4 regions of the Allobosea sp. OAE506 genome follow, and region 1 is predicted to be linked to each of the others. Evidence: predicted binding sites of a transcription regulator. Region 1 holds the regulator's gene; each other region holds the start of a gene.

Region 1 (4,124 bases):
TTGCGCTCGCGCATCGGCATGGTCTTTCAGAAGCCGACGCCCTTCCCGATGTCGATCTACGACAACGTCGCCTTCGGCATCCGCCTCTACGAGAAGCCGCCGAAGTCCGAGCTCGACGACCGCGTCGAGGGCGCGCTGCGCCGCGCCGCCCTGTGGGACGAGGTCAAGGACAAGCTCAAGACCTCGGGCATGGGCCTGTCCGGCGGCCAGCAGCAGCGCCTCTGCATCGCGCGCACCATCGCGCAGAAGCCGGAGGTCATCCTGTTCGACGAGCCGACCTCGGCGCTCGACCCGATCTCGACCGGCAAGATCGAGGACCTGCTGGAGCAGCTGAAGGCCGACTTCACCATCGTCATCGTCACCCACAACATGCAGCAGGCGGCGCGCATCTCGCAGTACACCGCCTTCATGTATCTGGGCGAGGTGATCGAGTTCGCCGCGACCAGCACGATCTTCATGAACCCGAGCAAGAAGCAGACGCAGGATTACGTCACCGGCCGCTTCGGCTGATCGTCCGCCGCTTCAGCCCCAGCAATCCGAAGGACCACGCCGCGATGACCGACCATATCGTCCGCTCCTATGACGCCGAACTCGAGGGTATCCGCCGCAGCCTCGCCGAGATGGGCGGCATGTCCGAGCGCATGCTCGGCGATTCCACCGTCGCCCTGGTGCGCCGCGACACGACGCTCGCCCAGAAGGTGATCTCGGCCGACCAGCGGCTCGACAACCTCCAGCGCGACGTCGAGGAGCGCGCCGTGCTGACGATCGCCCGGCGCCAGCCGCTGGCCAACGATCTGCGCGAGCTGATCTCGGCGATCCGCATCGCCTCCGACATCGAGCGCGTCGGCGACCTCGCCAAGAACATCGCCAAGCGCGCGGTGGCGATCTCCGGCCAGTTCTCGCCGCCGCACCGCGCCGTGGTCGGGCTGGAGCATATGAGCCGGCTGGTGCAGGCGCAGCTCAAGGACGTGCTCGACGCCTATGCCACCAGCAACGAGCAGAAGGCGCTCGAGGTCTGGCATCGCGACGGCGAAATCGACGCGCTCTACACCTCGCTCTTCCGCGAGCTGCTGACCTACATGATGGAAGATCCGCGCAACATCACCTTCTGCACGCATCTCCTGTTCTGCGCCAAGAACGTCGAGCGCATCGGCGACCACACCACCAACATCGCCGAGACGATCCACTATCTCGTCACCGGCGAGTCGCTCGACATCAACCGTCCCAAGCTCGAGACCACCGACATCACGGTCGAGGCCGTGACGGGTAGCTGACAATACCGACTGCGCCGGAGCCTTCGCCGTCATGGTCGGGCCTGACCCGACCATCCACGTCTTCGCCGGACCCAACCCGCGTTCAAGACGTGGATGCCCGCCAGGAGGGCGAGCATGACGATGCGTTCCGGAACAAACGCCAAGAACGGAATCGCGCCATGGCCGCCCGCATCCTGATCGTCGAGGACGAGGAACCGCTCACCCTGCTGCTGCGCTACAATCTCGAGGCCGAGGGCTTCGTGGTCGACAGCGTCGCGCGCGGCGACGACGCGGAACTGCACCTGCGCGACAACACGCCCGATCTCGTGCTGCTCGACTGGATGCTGCCGGGTCTTTCGGGCATCGAGCTGTGCCGGCGGCTGCGGGCGCGGCGCGACACCGAGCGGGTGCCGATCATCATGCTCACCGCCCGCGGCGAGGAGACCGAGCGGGTGCGCGGGCTCGCCACCGGCGCCGACGACTATGTCGTCAAGCCGTTCTCGCTGCCGGAGCTGATCGCGCGCATCCAGGCGCTGCTGCGCCGGGCCAAGCCCGGCCATGTCGCGGGGCTGCTGGTCGCCGGTGATCTCGAACTCGACCGCACGACGCGTCGCGTGCGCCGCTCCGGCGAGGAGCTGCATCTGGGGCCGACCGAGTTCCGCCTGCTGGAATTCCTGATGCAGGCGCCGGGCCGGGTCTATTCCCGCGCGCAGCTGCTCGACGCGGTCTGGGGCCGCGACGTCTATATCGACGAGCGCACCGTCGACGTGCATGTCGGGCGCCTGCGCAAGGCGATCACGCCGGGCGACGCCAAGGACCCGCTGCGCACCGTCCGCGGCGCGGGCTACGCCTTCGACGAGACCTTCGCGCGGGTCTGAGGGCGGGAGGCGTCATGCTCGGGCGAAGACCCGAGCATCTCGTGACGCTGAGGCTCCCATGCCCGTCCGGCTGGAGATTCTCGGGCCAAGCCCGAGAATGACGAGGTTACGCCGGCATGCGCCTGATCGCTTGACCCGCGACGCCCGACGGCGCAAGCCGGCCCGATGCACAGCAAAGACATCGCCATCATCGGCGCCGGCCCCGCCGGGCTGACCGCCGCCGAGCGGCTGGCGCAGGCCGGCCATCGTGTCACGATCCATGAGCGGATGCCGTCGCCGGCGCGGAAGTTCCTGCTCGCCGGGCGCGGCGGGCTCAACATCACCCATTCCGAGCCGCTGGAGACCTTCCTGCCGCATTACGGTGCGGCGCGGGACTGGCTCGAACCCGCGGTCAACACCTTCCCGCCGCAGGCGCTGCGCGGCTGGGCCGACGCGCTGGGCGCGGAGAGCTTCATTGGCACGAGCGGGCGCGTCTTCCCGAAGGCGATGAAGGCCTCGCCGCTGCTGCGCGCCTGGCTGCGCCGGCTCGACGGGCTCGGCGTGCGGCTCGAAGCCGGCCGGCGCTGGACCGGCTGGAACGCGCAGGGAGCGCTGACCTTCGTGACGGCGGCCGGCGAGGCGACGCTCACGCCGGATGCGACGCTGCTGGCGCTCGGCGGAGCGAGCTGGCCGCGGCTGGGGTCCGATGGCGGTTGGGTTCCGCTGCTGGCGGGGAGGGGCGTTGCCGTTTCGCCCCTGCGGCCGGCCAATGGCGGCTTCGCGGTGGCCTGGTCCGATACCCTTCGCGAGCGCTTCGCCGGCGCGCCTTTGAAGCGGATCACGCTGCGCTTTGCCGGCAAAGAGATTGCGGGCGAGGCGATGATCGACGCGAACGGCCTGGAGGGCGGCGCGATCTACGCGCTGTCGGGACCGCTGCGAGAGGCGATCGCGCGCGATGGTTCGGCGGTGCTGGAGATTGATCTGCGGCCCCATCTCGACCTCGCCCGGCTGACCGACAAGCTCGGCAAGCGCCGGCCTGGTGAGACGCTGAGCAACCATCTGCGCAAGGCGGCGGGGCTTTCGCCGGCGGCGGTGGCCGTGTTGCGCGACAGCGTCGGCGGCAAACTCGACGAAACGCCGGCCGCGCTGGCGGCGGCGATCAAATCCGCGCCTGTGCGCCTGACGGGGACGATGCCGATCGACCGGGCGATTTCCAGCGCCGGCGGCATCGCCGCCGACGAGATCGACGACGGCTTCATGCTGCGCCGCCTGCCGGGCGTCTTCGTCGCCGGCGAGATGCTGGACTGGGAAGCCCCCACCGGCGGCTATCTGTTGCAGGGCTGCTTCGCCACCGGCGTCGCCGCGGCGGCCGGGATGGTGGGGTGGCTGGGGCAACGAGAGCAGCGCGTCATGCTCGGGCTTGACCCGAGCATCTCATGAGGTTGAGGCGCCCGCACTTCGCTCGTCCTGCGATTCTCGGATCTGAGCTTCGCTCCGCCCGAGAATGACGGAGGTCTACCGCCCCTCTGCCTTCGCGATCGCCGCGTCAAGATCCTGCCATTCATGGCAGCGGCCGCAGAGGCTGGCGAGCCTGGCGAGATTGGCCCTGGCGCTCGCCATGTCGCCGGTCTCGATGAACCATTCGCCCTGATATTCGAGCGCAGGCAGGAAGGTCGGGTCGCGCATCAGGGCGGCGTCGTAATACTGCTTCGAGAGCGGGTAATTCTTCAGCTTGCGGTGCGAATAGGCGAGCCAGTTCAGCAGCACGGGCGAATGTGGCGAGCGCTTCAGCAGCGCCTCCAGCTTCTCGATCGCGGGCGGGAAGTTCTTCTCCTCGATCCAGCGACGCGCCTGGCGATATTCCGGGTCCTCGTCGAGCCAGGTCCAGTCCGGCCCGACCGCCTGCGCCCCCATCGAGGCGAGCAGGGCCGCCGCTCCCGTCACGATCGCAATCAGGTGGCGGCGCATGGCGAATCCCTCCCCGATGAACCCGGTCGCGGTCACCCGCGTTGCT
Region 2 (4,124 bases), 1.1 Mb from region 1:
TCGCGCGCGTCGTCGATCCCGACCTGACGACGCGGATGAGTGAATACATCGTGCTGCACTGCCTGCGCTATCTGCGCCAGCAGCCGCGCTATGACCGGCAGCAGCGCGAGACGGTCTGGGACGACGATCGCCACCAGCCGGCCGCGCGCTCGGTGCGCGTCGGCATCATGGGGCTCGGCGAACTCGGGCAGGACGCCGCCCGCAAGCTCCAGGTGATGGGTTTCGACGTCGCTGGCTGGAGCCGCTCTCCGAAAACGGTCGAGGGCCTCGCGACCTTCGCCGGCAGCGACGGCATGGTCGATTTCCTGGCGCGTACCGACATCCTCGTCAGCCTGCTGCCGCTGACGCCTGACACGCGCGGCCTGATCGATGCCAAGCTGCTCGCCGGGCTGGCCCAGGGCGGGCGCCTGGGCGGTCCGTTCCTGATCAATGCCGGCCGCGGCGGACTTCAGGTCGAGGCCGACATTCTGGCCGCGCTGGAGGCCGGCACGCTGAAGGGCGCGACGCTCGACGTCTTCGAGACCGAGCCGCTGCCGGCGGAGTCGCCGCTCTGGTCGCATCCGGCCGTCACCGTGACGCCCCACAATGCGGCGATGTCGGAGCCGGAAGCGGTGGCGACGCTGATCTCCGCGCAGATCCGCCGGCTCGAGGCCGGCGAGCCGCTGGAGCACGTCGTCGATCCCGCCCGGGGCTACTGAGCCGCGGGCGCCTTCTTGAGGAAGGTCTTGAACGCCTCGGCATGGTCGGGGTGCCAGCGCGACAGCGGCGGGCGGTTCTCGATGATGTCGCCCATGGCCCAGGCCATGCGCTTCTCGTCGAGCGCGCGCGGCGTCTCGTTGTCCGGGCAGAGGATGTAGAAGTCGCCCTCCTCCAGCCGCTCCAGCATGAAGGCGACGGTTTCGTCCGGCGTCCAGGCGCCCTCGGGCTGGTCGAGCCGGCCCCTCGCCGTCAGCCGCGTGAAGACGAAGCCGGGGATCAGCAGATGGGCGCTGATCCGGCACCCGGCGCGACCGCGCAGATCATGCTGCAGAGCCTCGGTGAAGGCTTTCACGGCTGCCTTCGAGACATTGTAGGCGGGGTCTCCCGGCGGGGTGGTGATGCCCTGCTTGGAGCCGGTGTTGACGACGATGCCGGGCTGGCCGCTTTCCAGCATGGCCGGCACGAAGACCTGGGTGCCGTGAATGATGCCCCAGAGATTGACGGCAAGGATGCGCTGCCAGTCCGCGGCCGGCGAGAACAGGGCGCTGCCGGGCTGGATGCCGGCATTGTTCATCAGCACATGGACGGCCCCGAAACGGCCCATGACCTCGTCCCGCAGCGTCTCCAGCGCGGCGCGGTCGGCGACGTCGAGCGGCCGGGCGAGCACCTGCGCCTCCGAGCCCGCAAATTCCGCCAGCGATAGGGCAAGCGCGGTCTCGTCGCGATCGGCCAGGACAACGTTCATGCCGCGGCGGACGAAGGCACGCGCGGCCGCGAGGCCGATGCCGGAGGCGGCGCCCGTGACGACTGCCAAATGGCCGGGGCCGAGAACATCCATCGCCGTCGTCATGTCTGACCATCCCTTGCTGACACGCGGACAACCCGCAGGCCGCCGCGCCGAGCGGGGGTTCTGTCAGCCGATGCGGGCACGATCATGGCGGCTCGCGGCCACCGTCACGGCGTCGTCACGCATTCGTCGTCGCGCTGAAATCCGTCGGCGCCAATCGGAGCGGGTCCCGCCCTTCCCTCTCCCGGAGCGTTCCATGCGCCTTTCCCTGATCGCGGCCCTGCTGCTCTCCTCGACCATCCTCGCCGGTGCGCAGGACGCACCGAAGGAGTTTCCGGCCAGGCTGGTCGGCCATGCTTTGCTGCCGGCCAACACCATGGTCGCTCCTCCCGCCGACGCACCGGCGGACCTCAGGGTCTCCGGCAAGTTCGTGACACCCGGCAAGCGGGTCGAGGCGGTGGGCACCGTCATGGGCACCTCGGGCGGGCGCCCGACCGGGCTCTCGACGCCGTTCCAGGGCCAGCCGGTGCAGGGCTTCTCGGGCATCCGCTCGCTCGGCAATGGCGAGTTCCTGGTCCTCACCGACAACGGCTTCGGGTCCAAGGCGAATTCGCCCGACGCGATGCTGTTCTTCCACCGGCTCAAGGCCGATTTCGCCACCGGCCAGATCGAGCGTCTCGCCACGACCTTCCTGCACGACCCCGACAAGAAGGTGCCGTTCCGCATCGCCAATGAGGGCACCGAGAAGCGTTACCTCACCGGCGCGGATTTCGACCCTGAATCGATCCAGCCGATCGGCGGCAAGTTCTGGATCGGCGAGGAGTTCGGCCCCTATCTGATCCGCGTCGACGCCAGCGGCAAGGTCGAGGCCGTGTTCGAGACGATGGTCGACGGCAAGCCCGCCCGCTCGCCCGACCATTTCGCTGTGACCACGCCGGCGGCGCCCAACCTGCCGGTCGAGTTCAATGTCCGCCGCTCGAAGGGCTATGAGGGCATGGCGCAGTCCCCTGACGGGCGCTTCCTGTATCCGCTGCTCGAAGGCCCGCTCTGGTCGCCTGAGACCAAGGGCAATGAGGAGATCGACGGCAAGGAAGTGCTGCGCATCCTCGAATTCGACGTCGCCGCCGAGAAGTGGACCGGCCGCTCCTGGTTCTTCCCGCTGGAGCAGAAGGGCCTCGCGATCGGCGACTTCAACATGATCGACAGCACGACAGCGCTCATCATCGAAAGGGATAACGGCGAGGGCACCGGCGACAAGGCCTGCGCCACCGGACAGCGCGGCCCGGACTGCTTCCACGACCTCGCCAAGTTCAAGCGGATCGTGAAGATCGAGATGACCGACGCCAATGTCGGCAAGGCCGTGCGCAAGGTCGGCTTCATCGATCTGATGAAGATCGCCGATCCCGACAGGAAGGCCAAGCAGGGCGCCATCGACGGCGTGCTGCCTTTCCCCTTCTTCACCATCGAGAACGTCGATGTGGTCGACCGCGCCAACGGCATCATCGTCGTCGGCAACGATAACAACCTGCCCTTCTCCTCCTCGCGCGACCCGAAGAAGGCCGACGACAACGAGCTCGTCCTGCTCTCGGTGAAGGAGCTCCTCGACGCGAAGTGAGGACGATCCGGCGCGGAGATCGCGCCAGGGATCAGCCCAGTCTGTCACGCCGCCCGTCATGGGGCGGCGTTTGGCGCTTTGGACGGGGAAAGGTGCAGATTTTGGGCCTTGCCCGGCGCCCTTCCTCGGCTAGACATTAAGGCGAAATCCTTCGCGAGCGACCGAACCCGTGCCGACCCGTCCCCGCTTCCGCCTCTCCGCCGCCCTGTTCGCCACCGCGCTGCTCGGCGCCTGCCAGGCCACACCGCAGCTGACGCTGTCCTCGGCACCGGCCTATTCGCCGGAATGGTGCGCGGCCGCGAAGTCACTGGCCCCCAACTCCGGCTCGAACCTGTTCGCCACCGGGCGCTGCCACGAACTCGGGATCGCCGGCTTCCCGAAGGAAGAGAACCTCTACCTGTTCTATTACACGCAGGGCGCGCGCTGAGGCAGCCTGCAGGCCGCCGAGGCCTTGGCGCGACTGGGCCAGCCCGTGGCCCGATGCCGATCTCCAGGCCGATGCCCGCGACAGGGCCGACCAGCGCCGCGCCGATGCGGCGATGGCCGCCGCGATCCGCGGCAACGTCAACCCGCCAGGCCCGCCGCGCCCCTCGCCGCTGCCGATGACGCCGACGGTGCGGATCCCCAACACGACCTTCCAGCAGACGCCGTCACGGCCGCCCCCGTCCCTGTCGATCCCGACGCAGTCGACCCAGCCGCAGGGCCGGACCTCCACCCAGTCGCGGCGCGAATGCGTGAACGGCGTCTGCAAGACGGTGACGACCACCTGCGTCAACGGCAGCTGCACCACGACCAGCCAGTGAGGCGGCTGCTCAGCCGATGCGCTTGTCGGCCGAGTCGCAGAGATCGAACTGGATGCAGCGCCCGCATTCGGGCCGCAGCGCCTTGCAGGTGTAGCGGCCGTGCAGGATCAGCCAGTGATGCGCATGCCGGCCGAAGGCGGCCGGCACCGCCTTCTCCAGCCCGATCTCGACCTGCAGGACGTTCTTTCCAGGCGCGATGCGCAGCCGGTTGGCGACCCGG
Region 3 (4,124 bases), 270 kb from region 1:
TGTTCTTGCGGGCCATGCGCAGGAGGTTGGATTCCTGCTCGTCGTTCCACCAGTTGGCGGCGACGTCGACGGTGCCCTGGTTGAGCGCGATGACCGCGTTCTCATGGCTGCCGGTGTAGACGACCTTGCCGAAATAGGACTCGGGCTCGATCTTCATGCCGTCGAGCGCAAAGCGCGGGACGTTGTTGCCCGAGGTCGAGTTCGGATCGACGAGGCCGAGGTTCTTGCCCTTCAGATCCTCGATCTTCTGGTAGGGCGAGTCCTTCTTCACATAGAAGACCGAGTAGTAGCCCTTGGTGCCGTCGAGGTTGGTCTCGATCGCGAAGGCGTCGATCTTCGCGCCCGTCATCAGCGCGCGGGCGAAGGCGGAGGGGCCGTACATGCCGATATGGATGTTGCCGGCGCGCTGGCCCTCGATGATCGCGGCGTAGTCGTTGGCGATGCGCAGGGTGACCTTGGTGCCGATTTCCTTGGCGAGGTAGTTCACGAAGGGGGTGTAGCGCTCGACGACGCCCGACGCGTTCTCGGCCGGGATGATGCCGAAAACGATCTCGGGGTACTTCGCCTTCCAGTCCTGGGCGAAGGCGGGGGCGGCCAGCGAGGCGGCGAGGCCGGCAGCGGCGAGCGTCAGGGTGTGACGGCGGGTCAGCATGGTTTTGCTCCTGTTGCAGTCGGGTCTTGGAAATGTGGTTCGGTCGGCGGGCTCGGGCGGCTCAGGCGACGTTCTGCTTGGCGCGCTCGGCTTCTTCGCTGGCGATGACGTCGAGCTGGTGCAGCGCCTCGGCGCCGGCATCCTTGGCCTCGATGCCGTAGAGCTTCGCCGCGATCTCGCTGGTCAGCTGATGGGGCGGGCCGTCGAAGACGACCTTGCCGGCGGCCATGCCGATCAGCCGGTCGCAGTATTTCGACGCGATATCGAGGTGGTGCAGGTTCGAGACGACGGTGATGCCGTCCTCGCGGTTGATGCGGAACAGCGCGTCCATGACGACCTGCGTGTTGCGCGGGTCGAGCGAGGCGATCGGCTCATCGGCGAGGATGATCTGCGGCTCCTGCACCAGCGCGCGGGCGATGGCGACGCGCTGCTGCTGCCCGCCCGACAGCGTCTCGGCGCGCTGGGCGAGGAGGTGGCCCATGTCGAGGCGCTCGAGCGCGGCGATGGCGCGGATCTTGTCCTCGCGCGAGAAGCTCTTGACCAGCGTCAGCGCCGCGGCGCGATGGTCTAGCCGGCCGAGCAGGACATTGGTGAGCACGTCGAGGCGGCCGACGAGGTTGAACTGCTGGAAGATCATCGCCGTGTCACGGCGCCAGCGGCGCAGCGCGGCGCCCTTCAGCGCGGTGACATCACGCTCGCCGGAGAGGATGCGGCCCTCGCTGGGATCGGCGAGACGGTTCAGCATGCGCAGCAGCGTCGACTTGCCGGCGCCGGAGCGGCCGATGATGCCGACCATCTCCCCACGCGGGATGGCAAGAGTGACGTTGTCCACCGCGGCCTTGCCGCCGAAGCGCTTGGTCAGACCTTCGATGCGCAGCATGGTGCCGTTCTCGCGTCCCGGTGCTGGCATGGCTTTCGCCCGCGGCAGATCCTGCCGTCGGGGCCATGCTTTCCGATCTGCGACAGCTAGCCGGCGCAGATGACAGGCGGGTGACGGTCGGGCAGCCCGCTGTCGGCCGCCTCAGGCGCCGCGGAGCAGCAGCGCGACGCAGTCGCGCACATAGGCCGCGCGGTGCTCGGGCGGGGCCTGCTCGACATTCATCAGTGCGCGATGCTGATGGAAACCGCGCAGCATGCCGACGAACTGTTCGGCGAGGATGCGCGCGCGTGCCTCGTCGAGCGGGCGGGCAAGGCCATCACCGACATGTGAACGCTGCAGCAGAAGCGTCGAAAGGTCGTCGATGATCCGCAGGGCGCCTGCCTCGTAGGCGGCCTGGCCGAGTTCGGGAAAGCGCGCGGCGGCACTCATGACGAGGCGGTGGAGATCGAGGGAATGCGGGTTCAGCATCATCGCCAGGGCGTCCTCCCCGAGCCTGACGAGGGCGCTGCGCAGGTCCACCTCCTCGATCGGCCGGCGCAGCGGAATCGTCAGCTTTTCAGCAAGTTGCGTGCAGATCGCGCGGAACAGCGCCTCCTTGTCGGCGAAGTGGCTGTAGATGGTCTGCTTGGAGACGCCGGCCCTCTGGGCGATCTGGTCGAGCGTCACCCGCTCGTAGCCTTCGGCTAGGAACATGGCGGAGGCCGCGCGGATGATGGCGCGATGCTTGTCCGCCCGCAATCGTGACGGCAGGCGTCTTGCATCTGTCGCGCCGTCGGCAGAAACTTCCGGTGCGGCAGCATCTGTCATGGTTCTGCCCATCGGGGCCCTTATCAAACTGGACCGTCCAGTCTAAAATAAGCGCGTCATACCGGAGCGTCCAGTTCTATGAAGCGGTTCGTCTATCTGCTCCTGATCCTCGGCTTGGCCGGCGGTGGCTATTATGGCTACCGCTATTACGAGAAGTCGAAGGCGCCCGCTCCGGTCGCCGCGGCGCCGCAGGGGCGCGGCGCGGTTCCCGTCGAGGTCGCCAAGATCGAGCGTGGCACGGTCAACGAGGAGGTCGAGGCGCTCGGCACGCTCGCCGCCGACGAATCCGTCGTCATCGCGCCCGAAATCGCGGGCCGCGTCATCGCGCTCGGCTTCAAGGAGGGCGAACGCGTCGAAAAGGGGCAGGTGCTGGTCAGGCTCGACACCGCGATCCTCGACGCCGAGCTCAAGCAGCAGCAGGCCGATCTCGGGCTGGCGCGCGACACCTTCGAGCGCAACCGTTCGCTGAACCAGCGCGGCGTCGGCACGCAGGTCGCCTTCGACGAGGCCACCGCCAAGCTCGCCTCGGCCGAGGCGCGGCTCCAGCTCTCCCAGGCCAAGCTCGCACAGTCGACGCTGGTCGCGCCCTTCAATGGCGTGGTCGGGCTGCGTTCGGTCAGCGTCGGAGACTATGTCGCGGTCGGCAAACAGCTGATCACGCTGACGAATATCGATCCGATCAAGGTCGATTTCCGGGTGCCGGAAATCTTCCTCTCGCAGGTGAGGGTCGGCCAGACGATCAGCCTCCGGGTCGATGCGGTTCCGAATGCGGACTTCCAGGGCAAGATCTTCGCGGTCGATCCGGTGGTGGACGTGAACGGCCGAGCGATCCGGCTTCGGGCCACCGTTCCCAATGCCGATCTGGTGCTCAAGCCCGGGCTATTCGCCCGCGTGACCATCGTGGTCGACCGGCGCGAGAACGCGATGCTCATCCCCGAATCCGCGGTCGTGCCGGACGGGCTCGGCAAGGTCGTCTTCGTCGTCGACAACGGCAAGGCCAAGCGCATCGCCGTGGAGCTCGGCAAGCGGCTGCCTGGCAAGGTCGAGGTCGTGAAGGGGCTGACCCCGCAGATGATGGTCGTCAGCTCGGGCCAGATGCGCCTGCGCGACGGCTCCACGGTTTCGGTCAAGAACAGCCAGCCGCCGGTGCAGACGAGCGCGCTGCCCGCCACCGTGAGCCCCTGAGCCGATGAGCCTGTTCGCCCTCTTCGTCCGCCGGCCGGTCTTCTCGACCGTCCTGAGCCTGCTCGTGCTGCTGATCGGCGCGGTGTCCTATACGCGCCTCACGGTGCGCGAATATCCGAACATCGACGAGCCGGTCGTTTCGGTGCGCACGGTCTATACCGGCGCCAGCGCCGAGATCATCGAGACGCAGGTCACGCAGATCCTGGAAAACTCGATCGCGGGCATCGAGGGCATCGAGATCATTTCCTCGACCAGCCGCCAGGAGCAGAGCAACATCTCGGTGCGCTTCCGGCCCGACGTCGATCCCGACGTCGCGGCGTCCGATGTGCGCGACCGTGTCAGCCGCGTGCGCGGCCGCATGCCCTCCGAGATCGACGAGCCGATCATCGCCAAGGTCGAGGCGGATGCGCAGCCGATCCTGTTCCTGTCGCTGATCAGCTCGCGCCACAGCCCGCTCGAGCTCACCGACTTCGCCGATCGCTTCATCACCGACCGCGTGCAGAACATCACCGGCGTGGCCGAGGTGCAGATCCGCGGCGAGCGGCGCTATGCCATGCGCATCTGGCTCGATCGGGCGCGCATGTCGGCCTACAACATCAC
Region 4 (4,124 bases), 2.4 Mb from region 1:
CAGGTTGATCGAGCCGTTGCGGCCGAAGAAGAGCTGCATCGCCACCGCGCCGACGAAGGGCGGCATGATCAGCGGCAGGAAGCCGAGGGTCTGCACCAGCATCGCGCCGCGGAAGACGAAGCGGGTCGTCAGATAGGCCAGCGGCAGGGCGAAGACCGAGGCCCAGACCACCGACATGGCGGAGACGTAGAAAGAGTTCCACAGCGAACGCATGAACAGCTCGGTGCGGACGAAATCGTAGAAGTTCACCAGCGTGAAGTTGGACGTGCCCTTCTCGGTGAAGGCGACGTAGAGCACGGTCCCGACCGGCAGCCCCAGAAACAGCAGCAGGAACGCCGCGATCGCCAGCGCCAGCGCGATCTGGCCCGGCGAGGCGGAGAGGCGGCGGGCGCGGGGAAGAGTGGCGGTGGGGATGGCGGTCATGCGGTTTCTGGCTGCTCGTCCACTCCAGCCCTCATCCTGAGGAGCCGCGGAACGCGGCGTCTCGAAGGATGCTCCAGATGTCACAGGAGCCTCCTGGAGCATCCTTCGAGACGCGATCTGCGATCGCTCCTCAGGATGAGGGCTGAGGTTGGGGTCCAATCCGAATTGTAGGTCTCGGGTCGGCGCAAGCACCGACCCCAGAATGACAGTGACGGCCCTACTTCGCCGCCTTGAGCGCCTCTTCCGCCTTGGCCTTCGCCTTCGCATAGCTGTCGCGGGCAAAGCTCGCCCATTGCGCCTCCACCTCGGCCTGGCGCGCGCCCTTCTCCTTGCCGCCGGTGAAGGCGCCGCGCAGTTCGGCGCTTGAGGCCTGCGCCTCGCCGACCGGCATGGCGGCGATGAGGGTGCGGGCTTCGTCGAGCAGGGCCTTCGCTTGCGGGCTCGGCTTCTTCGCCAGTGCCGCCTCCACCTCGTGCAGCGTCTTGGTGACGCCCTTGAGTGCATCGAGCTGGAACGAGATCAGCTGGTCGAACAGCGTGTCGACGACCGCCGTGCGGGCCTCAGACTTGTCGACATCGAAGCCGATCATCTTCTGGAAGCGCGGGTCGGTGAAGGGATTGGGGTAGTCGGCGCCGGCCTTGGCATAGACGGCCGGGTTGACCGGCAGGCGGCGGATGCCGGGCTCGAGCAGAACCTCCTGCCCGGCCGGCGAGAGCAGGAATTCGACGAAGGCCTCGGCGGCCGCCTTGTTGGGTCCGTTGGTGACGATGCCGACATTCGCCGGCACGACCGTGGTCACGCTCGGATAGACGAACTTGACCGGGAAGCCGGAGGCCTGCGCCGAGAAGGCGAAGAAATCGATGACGATGCCAACGCCGACCTGGCCGGAATTGACCTGCTCGGGCACGCCGAAGGAGCGTTCGTTGATCGCCCGGAAATTACCGGCCATCTCCTTGATGGTGCGCCAGCCCTTGTCCCAGCCCTCTCCTTGCAGAATCGTCTCGATGGTCAGATGCGTCGTGCCGGAGCGCGAGGGCGCGGCGATGGCGACATGGTCGAAGAAGACGGGCTTGGCGAGGTCCTGCCACTCCTTCGGCTCGGGCAGCTTGTTGGCGCGGGCATAGCGCTCGTTCCACATGATGCCGTAACCGGAAGCCGCGAAGCCCGCATAGAATCCGGCGGGATCGTTGATCGGATAGGAGCCGATCTTCTCGGGGATACCGGTCGCCTTGGGCTTGTAGGCGCTGAGCAGTTGCTTGCCCTTGAGCACCTCGAAAGCGTCCGGCGCCGAGGCCCAGAATAGATCGACCTGGTTGTTCGCCTTCGTTTCCTCGAGGTACTTCACGCCCGCATTGGTGTTGCGGTTCTGGACCTCGAGCGTCACGCCGGGCGTCGCTTTCTCGAACGCCTTCTTGATCGGGTCCGTGACGTCCTTCGAGAACGACGTGACCACGGTGACCTTGCCCGCAGGGGCCTGCGCCAGAGCGACCGATGATGCGAGGCCGAAAGCCAGCGCCAGAACCAGTGTCTTCATCGCAACCGTAACCTCCCGGATTTGATTGACCGCGTCCGGCATCGAGGCCGGACATGCGTCGCTCGGCGGCTCGCCGCCAAGCGCGTCATGAAACTGTCATATCCACCCTCGGCTTGTCACCCTGCCCCAAGGGAGCTTGGCGCCACGCGGGACAGCCGTGGGCACTCCGGGGGCCGGAACGACGCCAAGCGGCGGACAGAACCTCCACGAGCGGGCCTCGCTCGCGGGTTGAACATGACAGTTTTGTGTCACATACCTGCAGCAAGCCGGGCGAACCGGCAGCGCGGGAGAAACGTTCGATGAGCCTGAAACTGACGCAATTCGCGGCGACGGCGTCGCTGCTGGTCCTGAGCATGGGCGGCTTGAGCAGCCAGGCTGCGGCTCAGGATGCCTGCCCCAACCGGGGCCAGCTCGACACGATGTATTGCGATGCGGATCGCGACCTCGTCGCCGATGCGCCGACCGATCCGAAGAAGTGGAAAGATCCCTCGGCGCTGGTCTGGGCCTATACGCCGGTCGAGGATCCGGCCGTCTATGCGAACATCTTCAAGCCGTTCACCGACCATCTCGCGACCTGCACCGGCAAGCGCATCGTCTATTATCCGGTCCAGTCCAACTCCGCCGAGATCGAGGCCATGCGCTCGGGCCGGCTGCATTTCGCGGGCTTCTCGACCGGGCCGACCGGCTTTGCTGTGAACCTCGCCGGCGCCGTGCCCTTCGCGGCGAAGGGCGTCGGCAGCGAGGTGCGCGGCTACAACCTCGTCGCCGTGGTCAAGGCCTCGAGCCCCTATCAGAAGCTGTCGGACCTCAAGGGCAAGAAGGTCGCCCACACCTCGCCCTCGTCCAATTCCGGCAATCTCGCGCCGCGCGTGCTCTTTCCCGAGCATGGGCTGACGGCCGAAACCGACTACAAGCCGCTGATGTCGGGCGGGCACGACAAGTCGATCCTCGGCGTCGTCTCGGGCGACTACGACATGGGTGCGGTCGCGGGCGACGTCTATGAGCGCATGATCGTGCGCGGCACGATCAAGAAGGAGGATGTGCGCGAGATCTACCGCAGCGCGATCTTCCCGACCTCGTCCTTCGCCTATGCCCACGACCTCAAGCCCGAACTCGCCAAGAAGCTGACCGACTGCTTCTTCTCCTTCCGCTTCACGCCGGAAATGACCAAGGAGTTCAACGGCGACGACCGCTTCCTGCCGATCACCTACCAGAAGGACTGGGCGGTCGTGCGGGATGTCGCCGAGAAATCGGGCACGCCCTACAACAAGTCGGCCTATGACACGGAGGCGAAGCGCGAGGCCGAGGCCCTGGCGAAGAAGAACGCCGCCCCGGCCAAGGCGCCGTGATCCCGCGACGCCGCCCTCCGACGAGGTTCCCATCATGAGCGCCCTGCCCGCGGCGCCCGGCCAAGGCCGGGCGCTCGTCATCCGCAATCTCGTCAAGGAATACCGGGCCGGCCAGCCGGTTCTGCGCGACATCTCGCTGACCGTGTCCGAGCCCGGCATCGTTGCCATCATCGGGCCGTCCGGAACCGGCAAGTCGACCCTGATCCGCTGCATCAATCGGCTGGTCGACCCGACCTCCGGCTCGATCATGCTCGGCGGCACGGATCTCGCGAAGCTTCAGGGCGAGGCCCTGCGCCAGGCGCGGCGCCGTCTCGGCATGGTCTTCCAGGAGTACAACCTCGTCGAGCGGCTGACGGTGATCGAAAACGTACTCTGCGGCCGGCTCGGCTATGTGCCGGTCTGGCGCGCCTGGACGCGGCGCTTCCCGGAGGCCGACATCGCGCGGGCCTTCTCGCTGCTCGATTCGGTCGGGCTGGGCGAATTCGCCACCCGGCGCGCCGATCAGCTTTCCGGCGGCCAGCGCCAGCGCGTCGGCATCGCGCGTGCCGTGATGCAGGACCCCGATCTCGTGCTCGCCGACGAGCCGACCTCCTCGCTCGACCCCAAGACCTCGGTCGAGATCATGGAGCTGCTGGCGCAGGTCGGGCGCGAGCGCGACATTCCGGTGCTGGTCAACATCCACAACGTCGCTCTCGCGAAGCGCTATGCTCTGCGGATCATCGGCATGTCGAAGGGCATCGTGGTCTATGACGGGCCGCCGGCCGGACTGCAGGACAGCCACCTTGCCGAGATCTATGGCGGCGAAGGCTGGATGGAAT

What was found. Region 1 encodes PhoB, which activates phosphate uptake and scavenging genes when phosphate is short. Its sites were predicted from a motif close to TGTCATNNANCTGTCAT; they were not measured.
Region 2: ABIE41_RS03395 (esterase-like activity of phytase family protein) is a predicted target of PhoB. The motif match lies at 1,663-1,679, and genes of this name have one in related genera.
Region 3: phnC (phosphonate ABC transporter ATP-binding protein) is a predicted target of PhoB. The motif match lies at 1,632-1,648, and genes of this name have one in related genera.
Region 4: phnD (phosphate/phosphite/phosphonate ABC transporter substrate-binding protein) is a predicted target of PhoB. The motif match lies at 2,041-2,057, and genes of this name have one in related genera.

What each region holds. Positions count from the first base shown of each region.
Region 1 is NZ_JBEPOB010000001.1:1,842,279-1,846,402, forward strand. It holds gene pstB (phosphate ABC transporter ATP-binding protein PstB) at 1-510, shown strand, start outside; gene phoU (phosphate signaling complex protein PhoU) at 555-1,274, shown strand; gene phoB (phosphate regulon transcriptional regulator PhoB) at 1,433-2,131, shown strand; gene ABIE41_RS08915 (TIGR03862 family flavoprotein) at 2,297-3,550, shown strand; gene ABIE41_RS08920 (tetratricopeptide repeat protein) at 3,626-4,078, opposite strand.
Region 2 is NZ_JBEPOB010000001.1:705,220-709,343, forward strand. It holds gene ABIE41_RS03385 (2-hydroxyacid dehydrogenase) at 1-698, shown strand, start outside; gene ABIE41_RS03390 (SDR family NAD(P)-dependent oxidoreductase) at 692-1,549, opposite strand; gene ABIE41_RS03395 (esterase-like activity of phytase family protein) at 1,743-3,101, shown strand; gene ABIE41_RS03400 (hypothetical protein) at 3,271-3,528, shown strand; gene ABIE41_RS03405 (hypothetical protein) at 3,641-3,904, shown strand; gene nth (endonuclease III) at 3,914-4,124, opposite strand, start outside.
Region 3 is NZ_JBEPOB010000001.1:1,576,597-1,580,720, forward strand. It holds gene phnD (phosphonate ABC transporter substrate-binding protein) at 1-652, opposite strand, end outside; gene phnC (phosphonate ABC transporter ATP-binding protein) at 714-1,532, opposite strand; gene ABIE41_RS07725 (TetR/AcrR family transcriptional regulator) at 1,674-2,351, opposite strand; gene ABIE41_RS07730 (efflux RND transporter periplasmic adaptor subunit) at 2,418-3,524, shown strand; gene ABIE41_RS07735 (efflux RND transporter permease subunit) at 3,529-4,124, shown strand, end outside.
Region 4 is NZ_JBEPOB010000001.1:4,237,482-4,241,605, forward strand. It holds partial or broken gene ABIE41_RS20610 (ABC transporter permease) at 1-423, opposite strand, end outside; gene ABIE41_RS20615 (ABC transporter substrate-binding protein) at 641-1,957, opposite strand; gene phnD (phosphate/phosphite/phosphonate ABC transporter substrate-binding protein) at 2,263-3,306, shown strand; gene phnC (phosphonate ABC transporter ATP-binding protein) at 3,341-4,124, shown strand, end outside; gene phnE (phosphonate ABC transporter, permease protein PhnE) at 4,123-4,124, shown strand, end outside.